DNA from 4 places in the Paenibacillus sp. 37 genome. Region 1 is predicted to be linked to each of the others. Evidence: riboswitches for the same ligand, from Rfam matches in the RefSeq annotation. Region 1 holds a riboswitch; each other region holds the start of a gene.
The links. Region 1 has a riboswitch for thiamine pyrophosphate ahead of F0220_RS02510 (ABC transporter substrate-binding protein). Riboswitches for the same ligand answer to the same signal wherever they lie in the genome.

Region 2: another riboswitch for thiamine pyrophosphate. It lies ahead of F0220_RS04615 (ABC transporter ATP-binding protein); the one in region 1 lies ahead of F0220_RS02510 (ABC transporter substrate-binding protein).
Region 3: another riboswitch for thiamine pyrophosphate. It lies ahead of F0220_RS17740 (thiamine phosphate synthase); the one in region 1 lies ahead of F0220_RS02510 (ABC transporter substrate-binding protein).
Region 4: another riboswitch for thiamine pyrophosphate. It lies ahead of F0220_RS04640 (ECF transporter S component); the one in region 1 lies ahead of F0220_RS02510 (ABC transporter substrate-binding protein).

Annotation. Positions count from the first base shown of each region.
Region 1 covers NZ_CP043761.1:512,774-517,955, reverse strand. Annotated here, with positions in the region: gene F0220_RS02520 (DUF2798 domain-containing protein) at 1-494, opposite strand, end outside; gene F0220_RS02515 (phospholipase D-like domain-containing protein) at 674-2,074, opposite strand; TPP riboswitch at 2,509-2,621, shown strand; gene F0220_RS02510 (ABC transporter substrate-binding protein) at 2,829-3,869, shown strand; gene F0220_RS02505 (MTH1187 family thiamine-binding protein) at 4,094-4,384, shown strand; gene F0220_RS02500 (ABC transporter permease) at 4,384-5,142, shown strand; gene F0220_RS02495 (ABC transporter ATP-binding protein) at 5,180-5,182, shown strand, end outside.
Region 2 covers NZ_CP043761.1:1,023,417-1,028,598, forward strand. Annotated here, with positions in the region: gene F0220_RS04605 (ABC transporter substrate-binding protein) at 390-1,463, opposite strand; gene F0220_RS04610 (ABC transporter permease) at 1,618-2,430, opposite strand; gene F0220_RS04615 (ABC transporter ATP-binding protein) at 2,417-3,184, opposite strand; TPP riboswitch at 3,362-3,464, opposite strand; gene F0220_RS04620 (aspartate/glutamate racemase family protein) at 3,750-4,448, shown strand; gene F0220_RS04625 (radical SAM/SPASM domain-containing protein) at 4,580-5,182, shown strand, end outside.
Region 3 covers NZ_CP043761.1:4,145,651-4,150,832, forward strand. Annotated here, with positions in the region: gene F0220_RS17720 (ThiF family adenylyltransferase) at 1-438, opposite strand, end outside; gene F0220_RS17725 (thiazole synthase) at 435-1,202, opposite strand; gene thiS (sulfur carrier protein ThiS) at 1,205-1,408, opposite strand; gene thiO (glycine oxidase ThiO) at 1,405-2,577, opposite strand; gene F0220_RS17740 (thiamine phosphate synthase) at 2,595-3,257, opposite strand; TPP riboswitch at 3,483-3,592, opposite strand; gene F0220_RS17745 (ABC-F family ATP-binding cassette domain-containing protein) at 3,668-5,182, opposite strand, start outside.
Region 4 covers NZ_CP043761.1:1,029,308-1,034,489, forward strand. Annotated here, with positions in the region: gene F0220_RS04630 (pectate lyase) at 1-581, shown strand, start outside; gene F0220_RS04635 (copper amine oxidase N-terminal domain-containing protein) at 759-1,712, opposite strand; TPP riboswitch at 1,878-1,988, shown strand; gene F0220_RS04640 (ECF transporter S component) at 2,256-2,849, shown strand; gene F0220_RS04645 (ABC transporter ATP-binding protein) at 2,850-4,421, shown strand; gene F0220_RS04650 (energy-coupling factor transporter transmembrane component T family protein) at 4,396-5,182, shown strand, end outside.

The DNA of each region.
Region 1 (5,182 bases):
CTTTTGTTAACAGCAGGCATTACAGGCCCGTTGCCCTTGATGAATTTACCGAATACATATCGTACGAGCGGCCCCAGAATAATTAATTGATAGGGAAGCGCGAGGCTGAAATTACGAGTAATTGTATGAAGGTACGTACCAAGTAAGGATACCCCAATTAATTGGTCCGCAAGATACGCTGAAATCATTCCGTACAAGGACATGATCAGAACCATGCCAAGTACCATGAAAAATGACATGACCAGCACACCAAGGATCTTGTTGGACTTGTCAAAAGGTAAGGAAAATGCAATTTTTCTCGCTACTGGGCCAACAATGAAGGACTCCACCAGAAAAGCGATGACAAAACACAATATGAATTGAAACAGTATTTCAAGCGGGGACATCTTGCCGAGTAGCCCACTGTGCCATAGATTGAAGAACATCATGACCAAGACCATTCCTGTACACATCATTAATCCGAAAAAAATTTGTTCCTTCTTGCTTGTTGGCAATTCTCTCATCCTCTCTGTTTACCTTCGTAATTATAGAGATGAGTAAACCCTCCACATAAGTGAACATTCCGTGAACAAATCTGATTTTCTTCCCGTGTGATGAATTGCAGGTTGACGCGAGAAACGCAAGTTTCGATGAAGCGGAGAAAAATTCAACCTCAATAGAATGCAGTTTTTATCTACAACATAAATTTCCAGAGAAAAGACAGTTTGGATAACGCTGTGATTGCCATTCGTTTGAAAACAGAGCCTTTCTGATTCGTAGATTCTGCTGGATGCTCACCTTTAACCGCAAGTGTACTATGTGCACGTTTGATATCCATAGCCTCTGTTAGTTGGTCGGCGAATGCAGAACCAGAAATGACCACAGCAGATTCAGTATTGAGGAAGGCAGATCTGGGATCAAAATTATACGAACCAACCATGCTGAGGTAATCATCCATGACAAATGATTTGCCGTGTATGGAATAAGGGCCTTCGTATTCATATATGGCCAGACTGGTATCAAGCAACCGTTTTTTAGAGCTTAAGTATCCCGCGAAAGCCAAAGGGTTAGGGGTCTGTTGGATTGAATTCGTCAGCATGACCCATTCTGTTTCTGGATTCATCGACAGATGTACGGCTTTCTCCATTTTCTTGGTAGGAATGGCATATGGCGTCTGAAGGTACACTTTCGACTTTGCTTGATTGGCGAAATGAACAAATGTTCTCCACATGATCGGGTCTTTATACAGCCTTTTAATTGGATTGTGAATGAAAGCAACGTGGTCGGAATGAAGCGCTCCTCGAACCCATTCCTTTGGCAACACTTTAACAAAAGGATCGTTCTGAGCCTGAGCTTTTTGATATAACTCAGCTAGTTGAGAAAGCTCTTTTAGCCCCTTTGCATGATGCTGACGTTTTGCATGTTTTTCTGGTTTGGTGAATGGATGGTTCCATAACTGATCTATATATTGTTTCATTTCAACAACCGTGCTGTTCGTATTATCGTTTGTATTGTAAACAAGGACATCCCGATCGAATACATAGTCTTTTGGGGGTTGCGATGCCATGTATTTATCACCAATATTTTGGCCGCCAATAATGCCATATGTGTTGTCGACAAGAAGGATCTTGTCATGCATACGGTTATGCCATGTCCATGGCATAAATAGGTGGAGTGGTTCATAATATCTTAATTCCACATTGGGGTGAGCTGCAATGGCATCTGGAATATTACGCAACTCTCCGCGCATGCTGTGAAAAATCCCGTCTAAAATGATTCGAACATGAACACCCCGATCAGCTGCATCGAATAACGCAGCAAAAAAGAGTTGAGATGTTTTTCCTTTTTGGATGGAGTAATACGCCAGGTCGATGCTTGTTTTCGCCTCTCGAATGGTCTGGATTCTCACCTGACCCGATTGAAAGCCGTCCTCCAGGAGCATTACGCGATCTGTTGTACTTCCTTCTGTTAACGTTTTTTGCATATCCGTATTTTCAATAGTCGATGGAGACGGAACCAAAAATAAAAGGTAAGCCGTGAAAAAAACGTAGACACTATAGGACAAAATAATTGCGATTATGGTTTTAAGGATCATTCAGTACTCCCCCACTTGTATGTAAAAGTATTTATTTGTATAGCAGTACTATCTCCTTTTGTATCTAAATTATGTTGTTTAAATTACTCAAGCTGCACCGCTCAAGGTCAAACGAGCAAAAGCTGATCACTGAAATAGGGAAAGCAGCCCTTATGCGACGAGATATCAAACATCGGATTTGATCTAAGTATTTGTTGGGAGCCCTCCAGATCTTCAGCACTTAGGCTATGACCCACTATCCGGTGCTTTTACACTCAGCCAGATTTCCTTATATGATTCGCAATGATAATTATTGAAAATAACACATCTAAACAGGCTGATATACATCTGTATAAAGGCCTGTTTGATAAGTTCATATCTGTCCCCATCCAGTTCCTGACTGGACACGAATGGGCCTCTGGCCTATAATTACACCTAGTAATGCCCGTAACTTCATAGTTTCCCAGGGGAGTCGGAATTGGCCGGCTGAGAGTGTATCCCACCAAGATACTAACCCTTAGACCTGATCTGGATCATGCCAGCGTAGGAATCGGAGTATATCGAAATGGCACAGCCCTCTGGCTGAACGCCACCTCTCTAACGCCTGCACGCGTCCCGGATTACGGGACGCTTTTTTTGTTTTATTTATCGAAACAAAAATAAGTCATCCAGATCCAACTGGTATAAATCTGTCGATTTATGCAAGATGATTGGATATGAAGCCAAGGAGTACCCCGTGCCAATCGGCCGGACATACCGAAGGAGAGAATCACAGATGAAATGGCGTAAAACAATGGGACTGTTGCTCTTATGTGTACTACTGGTGACCGTGGCCGCATGTGGCGGTAAAGAAGCTGCCCCGGCAGAACAGAACGGCAACACGAATACGGAGAGCAGCAACGAAGGTGACAACGCAGCCCTCAAGGATATTAAAGTCGTACTCGACTGGACACCAAATACGAATCATACCGGCTTATATGCAGCTGTAGATCAAGGTTTTTATAAGGCCGAAGGCTTGAATGTGGAGATTGTCCAGCCAGGTGCCGGCGGCGCAGATACGATGGTTGCCTCGAATGAAGTGCCTTTTGGCGTAAGTTATCAGGAAAGTGTAACTCAAGCCCGTACACAAGGTGTTCCACTCGTCTCCATCGCAGCAGTTATTCAGCATAATACATCCGGGTTCGCTGCTCCGGCGGATCGGAATATCAAGTCACCGAAAGATTTTGAAGGGAAAACCTATGGCGGTTGGGGTTCGCCTGTGGAAGAAGCCGTGATGCAATCCATTATGGAAGGCGACGGAGCCGATGTATCCAAAGTAAAAAACATTAACATGGGTGACGCTGACTTTTTCACCGCAGTGAAACGGGATATTGATTTCGCGTGGATTTTCTACGCCTGGACGGGGATTGAAGCTGAACTGCGCGGAGAACCGATCGACATGTTATATGTGAAGGATTATTCAGATGCACTGGATTACTACACGCCTGTTCTCGTAACAAACGAGCAGACGATTCAGAACGACCCTGAGTTGGTGAAAGCATTCCTGAAAGCCACTTCAGAAGGATATCAATACGCAATTGATCATCCCGAAGACGCAGCGAATATTCTGATCAAGGCCGTCCCGGATCTGGATAAAGACTTGGTCCTGGCAAGCCAGAAATGGCTTAGTCCAAAGTACACGGATGACGCCCCGCGCTGGGGAGAACAGAAACAGGAAGTATGGCAGAACTACACCGACTGGATGTTTAGCAAAAAACTGCTGGATGAACAGGTCGACGTGAGCAAAGCATATACGAACGCGTTTTTACCCCAATAAAATATCTCATATAAAACGAACTTAATATTTACACGAGGACGGAGAGGACAGAAATAACGTGAAAAAGCGAAGCGGTCGCCTTTATCACCGGATTTTCCCTTTAGAGAAAGGGAATCAAAAAAATCTGGGGATAACAGCGATTGGAAGGTTATTCTGTCATCGAAGTGGCAAGTGTAACCGTCATTAGTTCATTTTATATATCACGAAAGGAGCCGTGATCTCTCATGGCAAGCACACTACTTAGCATTCAGGTTATTCCGAAAACGCCTAATGGCGAGAACTCATATCCTTATGTAGATCGCGCCATTGAAGTTATTCAGCAATCTGGCCTGAAATATCAGGTGAACCCGCTCGACACCACGATGGAGGGGGAACTGGAGGAACTGCTGGAGGTTGTCCGCAAAATGCACGAAGTACTCGTCGAGGCTGGCAGCCCAAGCATCATCTCCCAGATCAAAATCGCCCATAGCCCTACTGGCTTCAGCATGGATACCCTGACGGAGAAGTACCGCTAATGAATGCCTATTTCAAAAGTGTATGGCCGCCCATTGTGGCGGTTATTCTCTTTATAGCGATATGGCAGGGAGCTGTCTCCCTGTTCCATATTGAAAAATGGATGCTGCCAGCACCGTCTGATATCGCCCGCGAAGCGGCATCCCAGGCTGATCGGCTTGGCATGCACGCTTCCGCAACCATTCAGTTAACGCTTATCGGATTCGCCGCCGGCACAGCGGTTGGATTACTGATCGCGATGGTGCTGCATTTGGTTCCTTTTCTCAAGTCAGCCCTGTATCCATTACTTATTCTTAGTCAAAATATTCCGACCATCGCGCTCGCGCCGCTCCTGTTAATCTGGTTCGGATTCGGGCTGTTGCCCAAGCTGATTACCATCATCCTCGTCTGCTTCTTCCCCGTTGCAGTGGCAGCCATGGACGGCTTGACCCGTACAGATGCAGCGATGATGAACTATATGCGCATGGCTGGTGCGAAACGTCATCATATCTTCTGGAAGCTGGAGCTTCCCCATGCGCTGCCATCCGTGTTCTCCGGTGTCAAAATCGCTGCTACCTATAGCGTAATGGGTGCCATTATCGCCGAATGGATCGGTGCAGATAAGGGTATTGGTTATTATATGATGCTGCAAAAGTCGGCTTATCGTACGGACCGCCTATTCGTGGCGATCATGATTATTGTCGCGCTCAGCTTGCTGCTCTTCCTGTTCATTGCCCTTCTGGAGAAGCTGCTCGTGCGCTGGCGGCCACAGAAGCGGTAGTAAAGCAAGTAATCTGTAATTAGGAAGTGATGACCATATG
Region 2 (5,182 bases), 510 kb from region 1:
ATAACATGCTTCAGGTTCTTTAGATTTCTGCAACCGCTCCAAATCCCTGAATAGGACGCCTCAGATTCGTTAGCGCTCGCTGCATGCTCTACTCCAAGCACATTAAGGAGCTAGCTCCCGGAAGGTTTGAAGATATGCGCTAATGTTCATACCAAATTCATACCAACAAGCCACCAAAACGCATATCAAGCTGCTCTGATGCACATCAAGCCACTTAGGCTTGTTATAAATTCTGATCCTTCGATGCTTGCTTCAGGGCTATTCCATTTCACAAACCTTCATGCATCCGATCCTATATTTTGCTAAAATTTGTTTTTAACCCCTTGCTTTCATTCTGTTTGTGTCCAAGGTCCAGTTACTTTTCCTTTATTCACGTTGCTCTCCTTTATTTACTCTCCTTGCAGATTAATAAAAGCATCCTCGGCTTTCACCGATTCAGGAATCAGATCCTGTTCAACGAGCCAAGCACGTACATTCTCCCATGATTCCATTTCCTGCCGACCAAACGGTTGGCCTTCTTCATTCATAAGTGGCAGTAGAATAGTAAGGCTTTTGGTTTCGACATCCGGGTCAAGCGGAGACGTTTGATTCTCATGAGCGAGCAGAATATTCAAGGCTTCTTCTGGATGCTCAGTCACATATTTTTGTCCTTCCTGGACCGCTTTGACGAACCGGGTAAGCTGTTCTTTTTTTGCTTGAATGCCAGCTTCACTCGCAGTCAGGACCAGTTCATAATAATCAGGTACGCCATAATCGACGGGGTTAATTGATTTCATGGAATGTCCTTCTTTCTCCAAAATCAATTGTTCATGGTTAATAAAACCACCCATAATCGCATCCGCCTGTCCGGAAGCCAGTGAAGGAATCAGATCGAATCCAACGTCGACCAGATTCATGTTATCTGGGTTGCCACCATCGTGGCTGATCATCGTACGAACCATCGCTTCATACAGCGGAATTGAAGAATACCCGACAGTTTTTCCGTCAAGATCTTTGGGTGAACTCACGTTGCCATTGGCTTCGGTCAATAGATGAACAAGCGGGTGCCGAACAACAGCAGCAATAGATCGTACAGGAATGTTCTCGCCACGCGCGAGCAAGATTTGGGGCTGGTAGCTTAAGGCCAGATCAATTTTACCGGCAGCAACAAGTTTGAGTGAATCATTGGTATCCGCAGGCATCTGAATTTCGACATCCAGACCTTGGTCTGCGAAGTACCCTTTTTCCTGAGCCACATAGATGAAGGAGTGTACTGCATTCGGGTACCAGTCGAGCATGATGGACAGTTTATCTTTGGCGTCTGATGCTGGTTCGGTTGCAGACTTGTCTGTTTGTTGTGCATTGGTTGCAGAGTCTGTTGTTGGCGTGTTACTGCTGGTATTCGTGGTGCTGCATCCACTGACTATCAGCAAAAGGCTAATGAGCATGATGGGAAGCAGGGAGTGTATGCCTTTATTATTCATAATGGAAGTTCCTCATTTCATTGTTTAAGGTTTGTAGGAGAAGAACAGCAGGATGTTAACGGACAACGTGATGATTGAAACATAACTGATGATATGTGAAAAAAGTGTTTGGAAATCATACTTCCTATCATTAAATCGGGTTCACTCTCCAAGATTATCCGTTCTTTCTTTTGCCTCCATGACGGCGTGTGTTAAACCGTTTCTCCAGCCAGGCAATCAATATAAACAAAACGATCCCAAGCAGGGATAACAGCACAATAGCGGCAAACATCGCGTCCGTGTTCATGTTGCTGGACATACGGCGGCTGAAGTATCCGAGACCTTTGCTGCCACCGAGCCATTCGCCAATCGTTGCACCAACCACGCAGTACACCACAGACATCTTTAGCCCCGAGAAAAAAGAGGGAAGGGCAAGTGAAACCTGGAGTTTGCAAAAAATATCCCACTTGCTGGCGCCCATGGTGAGCAGCAGTTCACGCTGTTCTGGATCGCCTTGGCGAAGTCCATCGTAGGTGCTGACCACAATGGGGAAGAAGGCGATCAGGAACACCACGGCGACTTTGCTCCACAAGGTATAACCAAACCACAGGATGAATACAGGGGACAGGGCAATCAGTGGTATGGTTTGACTGATCACGATGAAGGGATACAAGGCCTTTTCAATCGATCGGTTCATATGCATTCCTGTCGCTAGCGTAATTCCAGTCACTATGGACAAGCCAAAACCAACAATAACCTCCATCAAGGTAGCAGGCAGATGTGTAGCCAGCAGGAGGTAGCGATGCTCATACAGGGAGCTGGCAATCGCCGTTGGGGCTGGAATGATGAAGGAGGGCACCCATCCCATACGCACAATCCACTCCCAGAAGACAAGCAACAAGAGCAGGAGCCAAAGAAACAGACCATAACGGGCAAGCCAACGCCTTACGCTATCCTTCATGCAGTCTCCCAAGTTACCTTCTCGCATGCAATTGTTCCTCCAGTCGTCGTCTCATCTGAACGAGCGCCGGTTCATAGATCATGTCCGAATGTCTTGGACGTGGCAAAGGTACCGTCAAATCCTGTAGCTGTTGGCCTTGGCGCCCCGGAGTTAACAGGATAATCCGATCACTGAGCAGCAGCGCCTCTTCAATGTCATGCGTAATGAACAACACGGTTTTGCCAAAGCCCTCCCACAGTTCCAACAACCAGCGATGCATCTCCCGTTTGGTTAAGGCATCGAGTGCGCCGAATGGTTCATCCAGCAGCATGAGTTGGCCACCTGTCAGCAAAGTACGAAGCAGCGCGACACGCTGGCGCATGCCACCCGATAGCTCGTCTGGGTAAGCATGCGCGTAGCCGGATAGGCCAAATCTGTCGAGCCCAGCCAGAATGTCCGCGCGAATTCTCCCCTTATCCTGCCGCTCTGGAGCAAGTTCAGCGGGGAGCATGCAATTCTCCATGACGGTTCGCCAGGATAACAGGAGGTCCTTTTGTGGCATATAGGCCACCTGCCCCAGTCGCTTTCCTTCAGGGACCCAAGGAATTTCTATGGTTCCATGGGTTGGCTCAAGCAAGCCTGCCAGCAGCTTGAAAAGGGTGCTTTTACCGGAGCCGCTGGAGCCGATAAGCGAGACGAATTCGCCGTTGGCTACACGCATCGACACATTGGAGAGCACGGGGGAATCCCTTTTTCCCGGGAAAGCGTAGCTCATGTTGTGAATGGTTATGTTATTATCCATCTCGTTTTGTCCCCCCCTTGTTATTCCAAATTCAACTTCAAACTACGGGATCTTTAATTACACCTTCTGATCTGCCCGCAGAACGCGAAAAAGACCCACCCATTTCCGGAGAAATGAGTGGGTCTGTAAGTTCAATTCACATTAAATTTCATCATCAACATGAAAAAATCCGCTTACTGAAAGGCCGCTCCACTTCCCTCCGCTGGTATGATCCAGATCAGGTTCAAAGGGTCCGAATCATTCGATTCGTCTCAGCCGTAAGGCTCCCCTAGTGCAATGTTCAAGATATGCAGTTGTGTGTTCAGCATATATCACATGCAAGTGGAATGTAAAGGGGGCGCTTGGAAAGAATGTGAGTACTGATCTGAAAATGGTTCCGGTCAGATTATTTGGATTGTACAGCCAGATCATTCGGGTAGAAGCAATAATCCGTTGCCGGAATTGCTCCAGATCCCTCTATTCCTCTTACTGGGGCAGGTTTATTTAATCAGATAGATACGGTACAATATCTATTAAATTTCTATATACTGCTTTCGGAATGTATTAAATGGAAGGGAGAGTGTATATGAAAACGATTGGTCTTATTGGTGGAATGAGCTGGGAGTCATCGTTAGAATATTATCGAATTATTAATGAAGAAGTGAAAAATAAATTGGGAGGATTGCATTCAGCCAAATGCATTTTATATAGCGTGGATTTTGAAGAAATCGAGCGTTATCAAGCTGAAGGTGATTGGGAAAGTGCTGGTGAATTATTAGGGAATGCTGCTCAGTCTTTGGAAAAGGCAGGAGCAGAAATGATTGTAATTTGTACAAATACGATGCATAAAGTGATTAAACATATTGAAGAAAAAGTGCGTTTACCCATTGTACATATTGCTGATTCAACAGCAAATCAAATTCATAAGTCCAAAATAAGTACGGTTGGTTTACTTGGCACTAAATATACGATGGAACAAGACTTTTATAAAAAACGAATTGAATTGAATGGTATTAAGGTTTTGATACCGAATGAAGAGGATAGAAAAGTTATCAATAAAATAATATATGAGGAATTATGTTTAGGGAAAATTGAGCCCTTATCAAGGGATTATTATAAAATGGTGATCCAAAGGCTAGTTGATGATGGAGCTGAGGGGATCATATTAGGTTGCACCGAAATTGGATTATTAGTAAAAGTAGAGGATTCAGAAGTTCCATTATTTGATACAACACGTATTCATGCGATTGAATCTGTTCATTTGGCACTAGCCAAATCATTTTGACACAACCAGATAAACCAGTTCTCTGATTTACCTTGGCTCATGAACCCGATATAATAGGGATGGCCCGTATAGGCCGGATCACAAAATGCAGGTGGGATTGTTCTCCCTCCTAGGCAGAATGGGGACCCGAGTTGAAAACGTTCAAAAAAGTATATATTGAGATCACGAGTATCTGCAATCTGGCTTGCAGCTTCTGTCCACAGACGCAGCGTGCCAAAGGATTCATTGACCCTGAAGTCTTCAACAATATACTGGAACAAGTTAAACCACACACCAATCATATTTATCTACATGTCAAAGGTGAACCCTTGTTGCATCCCAAAATAGATCTGTTGCTCGATTCCGCACATGAGAAGGGACTCAAGGTGAACATTACAACGAATGGTACACTATTGCCCAAGACTCAGCATAAATTGCTTGGCAAACCGGCGCTGCGGCAGATGAATTTCTCCCTGCACAGCTTCGATGGGCATGAAGGTTCGACCGACCGTGACGGATACCTGAGCAACATTCTGTCTTTTGTTCACGAAGCGGTGAAGCACAATGTCATCATCTCATTCCGGTTGTGGAATCTGACGCAGGATAACTTCACAAATGCTCAGATGAATCGAAATCGGGAGACCCTTGAAGTATTGGAACGTGAGTTCAATCTGGACTTCCGAATTGAGGAAAAAGTAGTTCCAGGCAGCGGGGTCAAAATTGCCCCGAATGTATACCTGAATCAGGACCATGAG
Region 3 (5,182 bases), 3.4 Mb from region 1:
GTCGTTAATGAGTAGTCGGGTATCAAAGTTATCCGTTGCATCCATGATCAAGTCGGTATGCTGAACGAGTTCTTCCAATTCATCTACTCTGACGTCCAAAACTTTCCCTTCCACATGAACCGTGGAATTAATGGCAGATAAACGTTTTTCCGCCGCCATTGCCTTCGGTATCCGCTCAAGCGCGTCCTGTTCTACATATAATTGCTGCCGCTGCAGGTTACTCCACTCCACATAATCACGATCCACAATCGTTAAGTGTCCGACTCCTGAACGAACTAACGTTTCTGCAATTCCTGTTCCGAGTGCGCCAGCCCCTACAATTAAAACTCTGCTGCCCTTTAATCTGGCCTGGCCTTCCTTGCCAAGTGGCGCGTACCGTTCCTGTCTGGAATAACGATCGGCCTGTTCTGAGGATGAAGATGTTAATTGATCTGTCATGTATGAACCATTCCTTCCACCGGACTACTGGCTGCTGCATAACGCTTTACTGGAATCATGCCTGCCTCATATGCCAGTCTACCCGCTTCTACCCCCAATCGCATCGCTTTAGCCATGCTCACTGGATCCCCTGATCCGGATACGGCTGTATTTAACAATACGCCATCTGCACCAAGTTCCATCGCATAAGCAGCATCTTTTGGGGAGCGCAACCCTGCATCCACAATCACAGGCACAACGGCCTGCTCAATGATGATCTCAAGGTTATAGGGATTGATAATGCCTCTGCCAGCTCCGATGGGAGAAGCGCCAGGCATTACAGCATGTACGCCAAGCAATTGTAGCCTTTTGGCCAGAATGACATCATCTGAAATATAAGGCAATACCGTGAAGCCATTTTCAAGCAAAATTTCGCAAGCCTTGTACGTTTCAATTGGATCTGGGAGTAACGTCATTCCATCTCCGATGACTTCAACTTTTATCATATCACAAAGTCCTGAAGCCCGCGCAAGCTCGGCAATCCGCACCGCCTCTTCCGCAGTGGAAGCCCCTGCCGTATTCGGAAGAAGTGTGTATTTGTCCAGATCCAACGTATCCAGGAAATGCTTCTGATTACGTTCCTCCAAATTCAGACGACGAACAGCAAAAGTCAAAACTTCCGTTTCAGATGCTTCCACAGCCTGACTTTGCACTTCCAGATCCGAAAACTTGCCTGTTCCGAGCAACAATCTGGACTCAAACGTATATTTACCAATGTTCAACATCATCAACCGCCTCCTACAAAATGTACAATCTCAATTCGATCGCCTTCTCTTAATGCCGTCGTTTCATGATACTCACGGGTTAAAATATGCTTGTTCAGCTCTACAACTACAGTCTTGACTTGCAGATCAAAAGATTTAAGCAGTTTATCCACACGATTCAATCTGTCTTCAATCTCCATCCGTTGACCATTAACGATGATATTCACTGCACCACTCCCTTTCTGTTCAATCGCTCCGGACTCAGCGCCTCAATTCCGAGTTCTTCTGAGATTTTGCCAGCGAGCAACTCAGCGATAAGCCTGCCTGTTATCGCACTAAGCAAGATACCGTTGCGGTAATGCCCAAAGGCGGCGAACAGCCCGGGTATACTCTTGCAAGCACCTATATAAGGCAATCCATCTGGAGTTGCTGGTCTTACGCCTGCCCACGCTCGTATAAATTGCGCTTCCTTCATCCCAGGCACCCAGTGGGTAGCCGCTGTTAGCAGCTTTTGAACACCCTGTACAGAAACGTTCAAATCCGTTCTGCCTGGCAGACTGGTTGCCCCAAGCCAAACTTCGCCATTGGCTTTGGGAACAATATAGATATCCTCTGCATAAACCGTTCTGTCAGGTCTGTACCCTGCATGTTCATCTGAGAACTGAACGGCAGCTATTTCACCTTTCACCGACCACACAGGCAAGCTCAGATTTACATGTCTCATCAACTCTTCACTCTGTAATCCAGCCGCTATAATGACATGTTTGCATTTCATCTCACCGATCGATGTGGTGATCCCCTGAACGCCGTGTTCGTTTGCTTGCACACGTATATCCTGTATGTCCTCCATAACCCGTGCTCCCAATGCTTGAGCGGATTCGGCGTATGCCTTCGTTAGATGGATTGGAAGAATTTCACTCTCGTAAGGTCTGTAATAGGCTCCATACGTATCTCTGTTGAGCCATGATGCCTCCTGTTGCACAACGGAACGATCCCACCATACCTCATCAGTAGAAGCAGACAACGCAGACTTCCGATTGTCCTTATACCTACTTAATTCACTGTATGAACGAAAAGGAGTTAGGAATCCCTGGCGTTGCAGGCCAGTCTCTACCTCACTGAGTGTAGCCATTAGCACCTGTTGTTCGATAAGTAACTGTCTACTCTGCCTGGCGAGCTTAGCCATCAAAGGATGAGCAAAATCCTCACTATCTGCCGCCAGCATTCCAGCCGCCGCGCAAGAAGTGCCTCCTGCAATCGCCGAACGCTCCAGCAACAGCACATCCTGTCCACGGGAAGCAAGCTCATATGCGATGGCACATCCAACAACGCCTCCGCCTACAATAATCGTTTCTGCATGAATCTTATCCGGTCTATCAGTAATGATCTTTTTCATCCTCTCATCTCCTTGATTCAGCGGCTCAGACCTTCTGTAGCAACGATACCCTGCCTTAATAATGCAGCCGCCCGATCCGGGGAAACGCTCGCCCATACATTCGAGATCACAGCAACTCCCTGTGCGCCTGCAGAGCGAATAGCGTGAATGTTTCCCGGTTTGATTCCCCCAATCCCCATGACAGGAATGGAGACACCAGAGCACACTTCAGCCAGAGCATATAATCCTCTTGGTTCAAGATCAGGCTTACTGTTGGTTGAGTAGACATGCCCGAAGAAAAGGTAATCGGCTCCCCGTTCTTCAGCGATTTTTGCCTCATCGATTGAATGAACAGATACACCCAGACGAATTCGCTGGACATTGCTTATAACAGCAGGGTTGTAGTTACGTATAGCCTCTTGCCCCCAATGTACACCGCCATAGATGTCATTCTGTGGTGGCAGTTCTGAACCATTGATAACGATGCGACAAGATGGAACGCCAACACCACGCAGACTTTCAGCCCAACCGATCTTTTGTTGCCATGAGAGTTGTTTCTCTCGTATATGGATGTAGTCCACCCATGGCCAAACGTCCTTTGCAGCTTTTACAAAAGATGCTTGATTCCCTACACCCGTAGATACAACATGCAGTTCAAATGATCCGTGTACACGTTCATGAGAAATTACCGTACTGTTCATCTCCTTCCAGGCGTGAATGCTATGAAAACACAAAAAAGCCACTCCCGTAGGGGAGTGGCTGCGTGTTAATTATAGGACCAGATGACTGACTGAAGCATACAGTTCATTTCGTGTAATAAAGCTATAGACCTTATAGCCTTAACGTTATACACGCAACTGCATGTTTCAATTCGTTAAGCAGACGGTTGAAATCCTTTCGAATTGCCGTTGCTCACGTCATTCACTGAAACGCGCTCGCCACTTCCCTACGCTGGTATGATCCAGATCAGGTGCAAAGGGTCCGGAATCGCATTCTTCCATCTCAGCCGCATCGTGCGGCCCCCCTAGTGTTCATATGAAGTTGTAGCCTATGTTACCATAGACGGATTTTTTTGTCACCGTCATTTCTGTTAAACATGGTCTTGAATCTTCTAGTTTTTCTCAGACCATTCTTCGACATTCCATGTTTTGGTAACCCAACCCTCGTAGAAATCAGGTTCATGAGATACAAGTAACACCGTTCCCTTGAATTCTTGCAAAGCACGCTGCAACTCCGCTTTGGCTGTGACATCGAGATGGTTTGTCGGCTCATCGAATAAAATCCAGTTGCTTTCACGCATCAAAAGTTTGCATAAACGAACCTTGGCTTGTTCTCCACCACTCAGCATGTTAAGCGGACGGGTAATGTGCTCATTTTTCAACCCACAGCGAGCGAGATGACCCCGGACCTCATTCTGGGTCAAATGTGAAAACTCATTCCAGACGTCCTCGATAGGCGTGATATTTCCAGCACGAACTTCCTGCTCAAAATAGGCCGTTTCGAGATAATCTCCCAAAAAGGTCTTTCCACTGAGTGGAGATATTTTGCCTAGGATAGTTTTCAGCAGTGTCGATTTACCCACACCATTACAACCTACGATGGCAATTTTCTCACCACGTTCAATTGTCATCGTCATTTTGGGCAGCAAAGGATACGTATATCCAATTTCAAAATCAATGCCCTCAAAGACCGTTTTGCTGCTCGCGCGGGCATCCTTGAATTTGAACGTTGGTTTAGCTGCTTCATCCGGACGATCAATACGTTCAATTCTGTCCAGCTGTTTCTCCCGGCTCTTCGCTCGACCTGAAGTTGAAGCACGTGCCTTGTTACGCTGAATGAAATCTTCCTGTTTCTTGATGTACTCTTGCTGCTTCTCGTATGCATCAATATGCTGGGCTTTATTCATATCAGCCATCTCGAGGAACTTGTTATAGTTCGCTGCATATCTCGTTAATTTGGCAAATTCCAAATGATAAATGACATTTACGACTTCATTCATGAATTCCGTGTCATGGGAGATTAAGAGGAACGCGTGCGGGTAGTCCTTCAGGTAACGTGACAACCATTCAATGTGTTCTACATCCAGATAGTTGGTCGGCTCATCCAGCAAAAGCGCTGTAGGTTTCTCGAGCAAAAGCTTGGCAAGAAGCACCTTGGTACGTTGTCCACCACTTAGAGCTGCGACATCTCGATCAAGACCAATTGCGGACAAACCAAGACCATTGGCCATCTCTTCCACTTTTACGTCAATCAGATAAAAGTCGCCCTGTTCCAGTTGTTCCTGAATATCGCCCATCTCTTCCAGCAACTGCTCCAGCTTATCTGGATCTGCATCTGCCATCTGGTCCGTAATATTCATCATTTCTTTTTCCAATTCAAGCAACGGAAGGAATGCATCCTTAAGGACGTCACGAATGGTTTTGCCTGGCGTAAGCTTCGTGTGCTGATCCAGATATCCATAACGGACCTTAGGTGTCCATTCCACTTTTCCACTATCTTTAAGCAATTTACCGGTAAGGATGTTCATTAATGTTGATTTACCCACACCATTGGCACCAACAAGTCCTACGCGCTCTCCGGCAAGTAAACGAAACGATACATTTTTAAATAACGTGCGATCTCCAAA
Region 4 (5,182 bases), 520 kb from region 1:
TAAATTCAACCATTGTGGTTCCAAAGGGCACGACCTATGACGGCCAAGGTAAAACATTTGTAGCCAATCCTTCCACACTGGGCGACGGATCTCAAGCAGAAAATCAGAAGCCAGTCTTTCGTCTGGAGGCAGGGGCCACGCTCAAAAACGTAAACATTGGATCACCAGCTGCTGATGGTGTTCATTGTTATGGCAACTGTAATATATCGAATGTAGTCTGGCAGGACGTGGGCGAGGATGCACTGACATTGAAGTCTGCCGGAACGGTTAACATTACCGGTGGGGCAGCTTATAAGGCTTATGATAAAGTGTTCCAGATGAATGCAGCTGGAACAATTAACATCAAAAATTTCCGTGCAGATGATATTGGCAAACTGGTTCGCCAAAATGGTGGAACTTCCTTCGCAGTTAACATGACGCTGGATAACTCCAACATTTCTAATGTAAAAGATTCGATTATGCGTACAGACAGCAGCACATCACAAGGGAAAATTACGAATACCCGTTATTCCAAAGTACCAACGTTGTTCAAGGGGTTTGCTTCAGGGAAAACGAGCCAGTCTGGGAACACGCAATATTAGACAGGAGATTGAATCGCTGGAGTTGGTAAAAGTTTAAGCTCCGCTTGTAATTTGAAGTTAAAATATAACGCCAAAAGAGCGTCCCAAGGTCATTGCCACAATGACTTTGAGGGCGCTCTTTGTAATGCAGATGTGATAATATTTCTGCTGAGCAATGTCTTATAGAGGATGCTCAGACTATTTCTCTCCTGGAACTTCAACGATGACTTTGCCTTTCTCGGGGACAACAGAACCGGTATCACTAGAGCCCAATTTGTTCATGATCTCGTAAGAGGTTTCTTCAAGCATGCGAGAGTACTTGAATGATACGAGTGTTTGACCTGTTACGGAAGGACGAGTCCCTGCTTCAGCAACGGCTTTGTTTTTAATAAAGAACAGGTCAACGATGGTTCCGGCATTTTTGCTAATGTTAGCCTGCCATTGTAGCAGTGCACTTCCATTTTTAAGGATATAATAACTGATCAGATCGTTATCCTCAACAACGAAGAAACGATCTTTTTTACCTTGCTCAAAGATGTATTCAATGGATGAATCCACCGGACCTAAAGGATTGCGAATGTCCAGACGTGCTTGTCCCAGTTCAGAGAAGCGTGGCAGATGCAATGCGGCTTCACGCGCCACAGTCAGATCGGAACTGTTATATTCTTTTACAATCGTAGCGTCGGTAGTGTAAATGTAGGCTTCCTTGGCCTTCTGGTTCCACTGCACCTTGGCACCAAAAGCTTCACCGATGGCACGGAGCGGAAGCATCGCTTTACCATTCACCAGAATCGGCGCTGAGGAGAATGTCGCATTCTGACCGTTTTTCTTCATTGTTTTGCTGTTAGGTGTAAGGACATACTTATCGCTGCCTGTGCTAATGCTGATCTCTTTTGTTTCGTTATTGTAACCAAACGTATAGTTGCCGAGGAATTGAAGCTCCGTCAATGCCACGTAAGTAATACCCTGCCGTATGACAACATCATATTGAGCTTGAACATTGTTAATATAAGCTGTCGGTTTAGGTTTAGTTGCTGCGGCTTCCGCCATAGTGGATGAGAGTAAGGCAGGTGCCGTACCTGCGGTGAGTATCGAAGCGGCAAGGACCATTTTCCATGTTTTAAGCTGCCAAACAGAATTGTAATCTTTCATCACTATCAATCTCCCTTCTAATGTTTAAGACGGACTACATAACCTAAATGTTTCATATTATGGAAAGTGAACCATCAGATTCTTTCCCCTGTTACCCCAAATGAAGCATGATGATTTTTCTAGGGATTGCCACAAATACCCATCTGATGTACATTAGAAGCAATGAAATAAGTGAACCGGGAGCTCAATGAAGTTGGGCTGAGAGAGTGGCCTTATGCCGCTGACCGTACATCTGATCTGGGTAATGCCAGCGTAGAGAACATGGATTTGCGATATGTAAGGGTGAATTGTGAGAATGAACGTGGATGAACAACAGACCTCTTTGAACTGTGGTGGTGTATCTGCCATGACGGAGGGGCGCTGGTTGATATTCCGTATTTTTGACATCCACCCAATACATCATTGTGAGGATTGTACACTGTACGTAAGGCCTGCCCGGAACCGGGGAGGCTTTTTCGTTTATTTTTAGAGGTTGTTCAACCAGTCTTTTTGAACACACACTTTTACAACTCCCACAGGGAACAAAGGAAGGACGTAGAGAACATGGCAACAACAGCAGGCAACAAGCGATTGAAACTAACGGATATTCTGGTAACCATCGTGATCGCAGTAGTGTTTGGGGTGATCTACAAGATATGGGGACCTACATATGACTTGATGAAACCCTTTGGTGTTCATGCGGAGCAGATGATCTACGGCATGTGGTTTATGGCGGGCACGTTTGCTTTTGTTATCATTCGTAAACCTGGCGTGGCTATTCTAGCCGAGGTTGCGGCTTCAACGGTAAGTGCTTTTCTGGGCAGTGAATGGGGCATGTCCACACTTGTATACGGTCTGTTGCAAGGATTGGGAGCCGAGATATTCTTCGCCGCATTTTTGTATCGTAAAACCAACCTGTTTGTCACCTGTCTTGCAGCCATAGGAGCCGCAGCGGCTTCGCTTTTGCTGGATTATCAGTACGGGTATATTGATTCACTCTCGGCCTGGAATTATACGTTATTTATCGGATTACGCTTCATCGGAAGCATCTTGATTGCAGGAGTGTTTGCTTATTATCTCGCCAAAGCATTGGAACTGACCGGTGTAACACGCTCACTCAGACCAGTATCCAAACAAGATTATGAGGCGCTGGATTAGATGAGCGTAGAGGGGAATTCGCAAGCGGTAAGTGTGACAAATCTAAGATGCAAGTTCCCGGGAGAGAAAGCCTTGGTATTTCAAGGCTTGTCTCTTTCTGTGCGTCAAGGGGAGAAAGTGCTGTTGCTTGGCCCAAGCGGCTCCGGTAAATCGACGTTATTGCAAGTTCTGAGCGGTTTAATTCCACGTTCAGTTGAAATTCCGATGAAATGTGATGATATTCAGGTTCCCGCCAGAGCAGGAGTAGTCTTTCAGGATCCGGATACCCAGTTCTGTATGTCCTTTACGGATGAAGAGATCGCATTTGTTCTGGAAAACCGAAATATTCCGCGTGAAAAGATGCCAGGGCTGATTGAATATTATCTGAAACAAGTGGGGTTATCCTTTGAACAGAATCGTGTATTGATCCAGTCCATGTCTCAGGGGATGAAGCAGCGTCTCGCGATTGCTTCAATGCTTGCCATGGACCCGGAGGTATTGTTTTTGGATGAACCCACTGCACTGCTGGATGATGAGGGTACTTCCCAAGTGTGGGATACCGTTAAACGGATCGCCAGTGACAAAACGATCATCATCGTTGAACACAAAATAAACGAGATTGTGGATATGGTCGACCGCATCATTGTCTTATCACCTGAAGGAAAGATTGTGGCGGATGGGCCAGCACAGCAGGTATTCACGGATGAACGGAGCAAGTTGAGGGATTATGGAATCTGGTATCCGGGTGTGTGGGATGAGCACGAGCAGGCAATTAAGGAAGAAGAGGGAAGTGCTTCTGGAAAGCTTCAATTGTGTGTGGACCACGGCATCTCAAGTTTGGAAGCACAGCAATCGTCTGGTTTATCCGATACACCGGGTATATCCCCCATATCTCACGTCTCATCCATATTACCTGTATCACCCGCCTATCAGCTTGCACTGGATTTGCAGCAGTTCACCGGATGGCGTGGGAAAACACCTTTCATTCAGGTGGAGCGGGCCAAGGTATGGCATGGAGACTGGATTGGTATTGTCGGAGCTAATGGAGCAGGCAAGAGTTCATTGTTGTTATCTCTGATGAATATCCTGAAAACAACAGGTCATTATGAGGTGGAAGGTCAGCCTTCTGGCAAAACGGAGCAGCTTGCAGATCGAATCGCGTTTGTATTTCAGAACCCGGAGTTTCAATTTGTAACCAACACCGTCGCGGAAGAAGTGGAATTCTCATTGCTGGGGGGCAGGCTTACAACGGAAGAAAGACATGCCAGAACTACTCATATGCTGAATCAATTTGGACTAGTCGACTTGTCCGAGCGCCACCCCTATCAATTATCGATGGGGCAGAAACGACGTTTGAGTGTGGCGTCCGCATTGGTCAGAGAGCAGCGAATTCTGTTGCTGGATGAACCCACTTTTGGACAGGATGCCCGCAATACGTTCGCCATGTTAGCACAACTGGAGCAATTGCGGAGAGAGGGAACAGCCATTGTTATGGTTACCCATGATCGTGAAATTGTAAAAAGATATTGCACCCGAATCTGGTCGGTGGATGAGGGGAGGTTATGTGATGCAACTGTCGTTTCCTCATCGTGAAACCTGGCTTCATTCCGTTAATCCGGGGTTGAAGATGATTATTCTGACACTGATGTTCCTCATCGTTATCCTTATTCACAATCTGAATGTAATGGCCAATATTGCGGTGGTAATGATGCTATTACTGTGCTGGACAGGTCATCCGTGGTACAGATTGATACTGTATGCATCACCATTTATTCTGGTTTTTATCTCCACGTCTACAGGCATGATGATGTTTGGTAAGGGCGAGACCACATGGTATAAGTGGGGATTGATCCACATAACCGAAGAGAGTTTCTATCGCGGTCTACACTTGGGTTTTCGCTCGCTGACTATGGCCGCGGCTGGGTTACTCTTTGGTCTTACGACCAAGCCTGTGAGACTGTTTTATTCCCTGATGCAGCAGTGGCGGCTTCCCGCAAAATATGCCTATAGCTTTCTGGCCGCGATGCGCATGATCCCGATTTTGCTGGATGAATTCCAGACGCTCCGTTACGCTATTCGTATTCGTGGAACACAGCAACGTGGCTCTCGCTGGAACGTGTATGGTACACTCAAGCGTTACGCTATTCCGCTGCTGGCACAGAGCATTCGCCGTGCACAGCGAATGGCGGTAGCGATGGAAGCGAAAGGATTTACGGATGGCGCGAGCCGAACGTATTACATTCAGATTGGCTATTCGCGGGCTGATCTGTGGTTTGTATTTTATTATATGCTCACCTTAACAGCTGCTTATTACATCGGGGTTACCTTTCCTTATCATGCTGCGATGGTGGATG